Regions from separate parts of the Metabacillus sp. B2-18 genome, predicted to be linked through region 1. Evidence: riboswitches for the same ligand, from Rfam matches in the RefSeq annotation. Region 1 holds a riboswitch; each other region holds the start of a gene.
What was found. Region 1 has a riboswitch for cyclic di-GMP ahead of LPC09_RS12065 (sensor domain-containing diguanylate cyclase). Riboswitches for the same ligand answer to the same signal wherever they lie in the genome.
Positions count from the first base shown of each region.

Region 2: it holds a riboswitch for cyclic di-GMP, as region 1 does, so the genes downstream of both, LPC09_RS17180 (anti-repressor SinI family protein) here and LPC09_RS12065 (sensor domain-containing diguanylate cyclase) in region 1, are expected to answer to the same signal.
Region 3: it holds a riboswitch for cyclic di-GMP, as region 1 does, so the genes downstream of both, LPC09_RS21920 (EAL domain-containing protein) here and LPC09_RS12065 (sensor domain-containing diguanylate cyclase) in region 1, are expected to answer to the same signal.

Region 1 covers NZ_CP088245.1:2,392,371-2,394,645, forward strand. Annotated here, with positions in the region: gene LPC09_RS12065 (sensor domain-containing diguanylate cyclase) at 1-850, opposite strand, end outside; cyclic di-GMP riboswitch class I at 975-1,054, opposite strand; gene LPC09_RS12070 (cation diffusion facilitator family transporter) at 1,439-2,275, opposite strand, start outside.
Region 2 covers NZ_CP088245.1:3,377,427-3,379,701, forward strand. Annotated here, with positions in the region: gene LPC09_RS17175 (YqhG family protein) at 1-491, shown strand, start outside; cyclic di-GMP riboswitch class I at 858-941, shown strand; gene LPC09_RS17180 (anti-repressor SinI family protein) at 973-1,119, shown strand; gene LPC09_RS17185 (helix-turn-helix domain-containing protein) at 1,219-1,554, shown strand; gene LPC09_RS17190 (DUF5658 family protein) at 1,643-1,945, opposite strand; gene LPC09_RS17195 (tyrosine-protein phosphatase) at 2,138-2,275, opposite strand, start outside.
Region 3 covers NZ_CP088245.1:4,328,983-4,331,257, reverse strand. Annotated here, with positions in the region: gene uvrA (excinuclease ABC subunit UvrA) at 1-579, shown strand, start outside; cyclic di-GMP riboswitch class I at 739-826, shown strand; gene LPC09_RS21920 (EAL domain-containing protein) at 899-1,609, shown strand; gene LPC09_RS21915 (methyl-accepting chemotaxis protein) at 1,813-2,275, shown strand, end outside.

The sequences.
Region 1 (2,275 bases):
TATCAACACCATTTAAAAAAGACAGAATCGAATTTTGAATAAGTTCCTTATTGCTAACACCTAGATAATTGGCTACCTGAGGACTAGCCTCATGAACAACCGCATCTTCATCCATAAGGAGGATCCCTAGTGGAGATCGCTGAAACAAGATGTTATATCGTTTCTCATACGATGATAAATAATCATATTTTGACATACTAAGGAAAATGGCGTATGCCCAAAATAATGAACCGTGCGGAATTAAGAAAGTGATAAATGATAAATTCGTATTTTGTAAAAGGATGGAGCCTACCAACATCGTTAAGGTCCATACAAAAAATAAGATCATACCTTTGAACCATAATACTGCAGCTTGATTTCCCTTTTTCATTTCCTTTATGGTTAAAAATACGTTTACTATAAGATACGCAAAATCCACAATCCATAACAAGATCAGACCGGGACCTGGAATAAACATAGGTTTTAATGCGGTCTCATCAAATTCGTTTAACATCCATGAATCAAAAGGAATCGTTGCAATCACAACGATTCCTGGAATAAATAATAGCTTAAATAATTTCCCGTTTTTCATTTTATACATATTAGCATTGATTAAAAAAAGATGCAGGGATAACAAAGCACTAACGGCAATTGACCCATTTATCCAGTAAACAACAATTTTATCAAGATACTTAGGATAAATAAGGCTAGATGTAAATACCCCAAAAAACCATAGAGACGACGATAGAAAAAATAAACTACATGTAATATGCTTCCGACACTTTCGATTATGACCATAAACCATACCTGCCAAAAAAATAAAAATAATCGCAGGAATCAGATACATGATACTGAAAAAGAAAATTTGCAAAACCCTCACCTACTAATTAACACTAATATGTTATAATTTCTCGCTTATATTTTGGAACCCAATTTCATATAAAGAATACTGACAAAACACAAAAAAACTGCTTACACAGCAGTTTTTTGACATGATTTGTAACCCGGCTATCATGCTGTGCGTAGACCCGTGGCTTTGCGTCCTATGCTTTCACATAGTTTGCCAGAAATATATGATTAACTTCATTATAGTCTATTTTTACTAGGAATAAAATACTGTTAGATAGTAATGGGTTCTGCCAATTTATGACTTCTACATAAAAGCCTGAGATGTATATTGAGTATTGGTATATTACCCATTGAAAGAAGATTAGGCAAACTTCTTTAATTACTATTAATGAACCAACGCTTGACTCATTAATCATTGTAATTGAAACAGGACTTGAGCAACAAAACAAGGATTGGTCGCAAAAAAGCAGTACATTGAGATTGACGAGATCACCTCGTTAACGTTTAAAACATTTTTAAGCAATATGAACTGCAATTAGTTTTTCTCCAATCGTTAATTGATGTTTAGGAGAAGAAAAAGTAAGAAAGGAAAGAATGCACTCTTCCCTTTTTAATGTGGTTCAATATGGATATGAACTCTTTCGATATTATAAATGTCTCGGAGTCTTTCCTCGATTTTATCTGTAATACCATGTCCTTCTACTACGGAAAGAGTAGATTTCACAAACACGATCGCATCTACTGTTGTTTGATTTCCTGATACGCGAGCCTTTATATCTTTTACAAACGTAACTCCTGGTGTATTTTTAATCGTTTCTTCTATCTCTTTTAACTTTTCCGCATCAAAGCCATCTGTTAAATCATGAACAGCTTCTCTAAAAATCCCATATGCAGTATGAATGATAATCAGCCCGACAATACCCGCAACAATTGGATCTAAAAAGCCCCAGCCTAAATATGCTCCAACAATCCCAATTACGGCACCTATACTAACTAACGCATCAGAACGGTTATCCTGAGAAGCTGCATATAGTGCCTTACTTTCAAGTTTTTTGGATAAATTGCGGTTATATCGATAAACAAAAAACATAAAAATAGCACAAAATAACGCAACGAATGCCGTAAACAGCTGTGGTGTAGTCTCTGCCGGAGATCTTAGATTATTAAAAGCATCAACAATAACTTGTATACCAACTGTAAACATAATGATTGAAGCAATTAATGAGGCAATCGTTTCTGCTCTTGAATGACCATATTTATGATTTTCATCGGCAGGCTTTTGGGCAATCCTTAATCCGACTAAAACAGTTACAGATGCAATTACGTCTGTTAAGTTATTTAACCCATCAGCTTTTAATGCATCTGAATTCCCAATATAACCGGAAATTAGTTTAACTGTAGATAGAAAAACATAAGCGGCTATGCTAATCCATACACCTTTCTCGGC
Region 2 (2,275 bases), 990 kb from region 1:
GACTTTTTGAGCAGGTCAAAGAACCGGGTGGAAACATCCCATTACACCCTTGGATTGGTGTTAACATTATGGTTTCCTATCAATGTGATATGAAAAAGGATCAGCTTTACTCTATTGGGTTGCATTTGGTTAGTGGGACTTTAGTAGAAAACTTTCAAGATAAGCTAGAGAAATTAGAGCTAACACCGAAGATTCCGGATCTCTGTTTTACGATGACACCTTTGATTAAGCCACAAAGTGGAATTAAACGGATTGAACAGTTTATTATGCAATCTATTCATGAACAAGATCATTCCTGGGCGGATAAAGCGAGGGAAAGATGGAATGAAGATTTAAAGCTTTTGGATCATTTTTATGAAGATATGGATGAGAAGCCTGATTGTTATGAGGTGGAGAAGGAAGCATTGAGGGAGCTTTATGAGCCGCAGATAAATATTTCGGTTCAGAATGGTGGGATTTTTTATTTGACGCCGCAGGGGATATTTAAATAGAGTAAGGAGAATGGCAATCTTAGTGCGATTGTCATTCTTTTGTGTCTAGTTACTTCTACTATATCCTCCAAAATTAAAATATAGTTCGACAAAATGAATATTTGCTTGGAGCTATGTTCATTAAAGTTTTGTTAACAAAACTTCAGAAAAACTCACTTTTCTAATTCCCCTACGTAATTTACAGGCATATATACCCATCTTATATTACATAAATGTTAAAAACTCAAAATACACAAGAAAATTTTTGTCATCGACATCATTCTGCACACTTCCTAAAAATTCCCTTTTATAATATGAATAGTTAATAAGACAGACATAAACTAAGGACTTTCGCACAAAAAGATTATTTCTTTAGTAATAATATAATCAGTTCAAGGGCAAACCTATTGAAAAATAGGGACGCAAAGTCACAGGTCTAAAGTTTAAAACTATGATGGCTGGACTGCCTGGAATACAAGAGTATTTTAGGAGGATGAGATAGTTGAATAACGAAACGATACATAACCTGATTAAAGACAGGCAGCTTGACCATGAATGGGTCAAATTAATTTTAGAGGCACTTGAGATTGGTATAAGTGTAGAAGAAATAAAAGATTTCTTTATTAAAAAAGGAAATCCAACTACTTAACTCTTTCTCACAGAATTTTTTTAGAAAACCGTTCTCCATATCAAACAAAATCCTTCTTTATATGTTATAATAGCATTATTAAAGGAAGGTGACTTTGACGTGATTGGCCCACGAATAAAAAAATATAGAACCCAAAAAAACCTATCACTATCAGAACTAGCAGAACGAGCAGGAGTTGCAAAATCATATTTAAGTTCGATTGAGCGCAATCTCCAGTCAAATCCTTCTGTTCAGTTCTTGGAGAAAGTGTCATCTGTACTCGGTGTACCGGTAAATACACTTTTAAATGAACAAAACGAAACAGATCCCGAAGAACTTGACTTAGAATGGACTAAACTTGTTCAAGATGCTATGAAATCCGGTGTGTCTAAAGAACAGTTTAAAGAGTTTTTGGAGTTTAACAAGTGGAGACTTCAGAATGATCTTGATAAATGAGGCATAATTAATAGCTTACTTTTAGCTTTAAATTATGTCTTTTCTACTTAGTAAAAGTAAAATATTCCATTTAAAATATACCTATCTATTAACTAAAATAATCTAAAATCCATGCACCATGTAATAACATAACAAATGAATACAGAAGAGCAGCAAACGTAGTTAATAAAAACACTCCCTTATTATTAACTATATCTAACGATAGGTATACAATTAAACTCAGTAAAATTGATAAAGTAAACTTAAAAACGATAAAATACATAGGTTTCATAATGAACAAAGATTTCATAACTGGATTTGCTTCATCAATAATGTTCATGGTTAACCCTATATAAGTAAGAATTCCATCCACTATGTTTAATAATGCAAGATACAAGAAAACATACTTCAATATAGTACCTCCTAGATCTAAGGAATCTTTATATTCTCCAAACTAAATAGGGAATTTGTGCATGTAAGTATCTCCACTATCGGTCCCCCTTATACTAAAGTCGAAATAATTTAACCGAGCACTTTTTTGTTCATTACATATTCAACTTTATATTATATTTAATTCCTCTGGCTTATTGACCGACCTAATTAATTACATTCTATTTGTGAAAAAGCTAATTATTTTATTGTTTTTTACCTTTTCTGGCATTTCCTTATAAACCATTCTATTATTACAAACTAAATTTGCATTTTCTTGAAGAATAAATTTTGTCTCCACACCTATTTGTTT
Region 3 (2,275 bases), 1.9 Mb from region 1:
AAACGATACAACCGTGAAACATTGGAAGTTACCTACAAAGGGAAAAACATTTCTGATATCTTAGAAATGACAGTCGAAGATGCAGTAACGTTTTTCGAAAATATTCCTAAGATTAAACGAAAGCTGCAAACGATTTTTGATGTAGGGCTTGGTTACATTACTCTTGGTCAACCCGCAACGACACTTTCCGGTGGGGAAGCACAGAGGGTGAAACTTGCATCAGAACTGCACCGACGTTCAACAGGTAAATCACTCTACATCCTTGATGAACCAACAACAGGCTTACATGTTGATGATATCGCAAGACTCTTAAAAGTTCTTCAACGCCTAGTGGATAATGGTGATACCGTTCTTGTCATCGAGCATAACCTTGATGTTATTAAAGGTACCGATTATATTGTTGATCTTGGTCCTGAAGGTGGAGACAAAGGTGGTCAGATCGTAGGGTTTGGTACACCAGAGGATATTATGAATAACGAACAATCTTATACAGGTAAATATTTAAAGCCAATTATAGAGCGCGATCGTGAGCGAATGAGAAATCTGATTAAAGAAAAAGAAGAAGTAGCGCAAAGTTAATTTGGTTAATTTGAGGTAGGGGCTGAATGATATGTTCAGCCTCTTTATCTATTTTTCATATCTAAGAAGTAGAGTTAATATAGTAAATGGGAAAAATGTCATTATTTGTCGAACGGTTGGTGAAATTGTAATAATTTGTTGTGGTATAATAGACCTACAAAATGATAAAGGCAAACTTATTGAAAAATAAGGGCGCAAAGCCAAGGACCTAAGGTAGATCATCTACTATGGTAGCCTAGCCGCCGGAGAATATTTTACTATTGTAAAGTGAGCGAGTATTCTTCTCGTTCACTTTTTTTCTAACAAAGGGGGGATTTACGTGACGATCAACGAAGGAAACATCTATCATCATTTTCAACCTATTTTTTCATTAAAGGATAAGAAAAGGATTGGTTATGAGGGACTTCTAAGATCTACTGATTTTTCTAATCCGGAATTATTTTTTCAACAAGCAATCATAAACAATCAATTATATCAACTAGATACTCAGTCCGTTTACAAAGCTCTTAAAATGTTTCGCCCGAATGAATCAAAAGAAAAGCTATTTCTAAACATTTTTCCATCAACTATTTTCCATCATGATTTTCTGGATTTCATAAACAAGCTAGCTACAGAAAAGTTGCTATCCAATCGAAATATCACATTTGAATTATCAGAGGTTGAGACTGTTAGAGATCTTGCACAATTAAAAGAGAGAATTGCTATTTTAAGAAATTATGGTATTAGTATTGCATTTGATGATGTAGGAAAGGGTAAAGCGTATATACAAGATATTATTGAGCTTGACCCCGAATATATAAAACTCGATCGCTATTTTTCCAAAGATTTGCACCGGTCAGAAAAAAAACAAGCATTTATCTATTTAATATTAGAGTATTGCAGACGATATAATAATACTGTCATTCTCGAAGGCATAGAAACAGTGGAAGACTTACAGATAGCTCAAAGCCTATCCGTTCCATTAGGCCAAGGTTTTTTACTAGGGAGACCGCAGTTATTAAGCAATTATGCTGATGTTAGTAATGGCTAATCAGAATACCAGAGAATAATATTAGGAAAGAATAGCGACCCTGTTACTTTATAATATTTAGTTTTGTATAAGGAAGAGATATTGGTATAAGGGTAGCGATCCTGCCACTTGCTAATAACGCGTTTAATTCCAAGATGTACATGCTTGGATTAAAGGTGTTTTTTTGTTTTTTACTAAATCAGACAAAAGGAGATATTTACATCATGAAATTAACAATCAAACGGAAATTAATAGGAAGCTTCCTAATCGTCTCATTGATCTTTGGGATCGCTTCATATGTGTCATATTCCAATATGAAGCAGTCAAATGAATCATACAATTATATTGTTGAAACTGTTAATGAGGTACGTGCAATTACTCAATCTATTCAAACCGATTCAGCGCTACAATCAGGATATTATCGTGCATTCTTACTATATGGTGATAATAGCTATCGAGACAAAATGAATGAAGCGAATGATCGTATTAATGCGGCAATTTTGAAAGGGAAAGAATTATCCACTTTGCAGGAAACGGTTGATCGTTTGAATACAATTGAGAACTCGAATATTGAGTTTAGAGAAAAGGCAAATCAAATTCTGGATGAAAGTTTAGTTGATAAAGAGAAAGCTATTGATAAGGGACTAGCGCAAATTGTTCCTATAAGCACTCGTCTAACAGAAGATA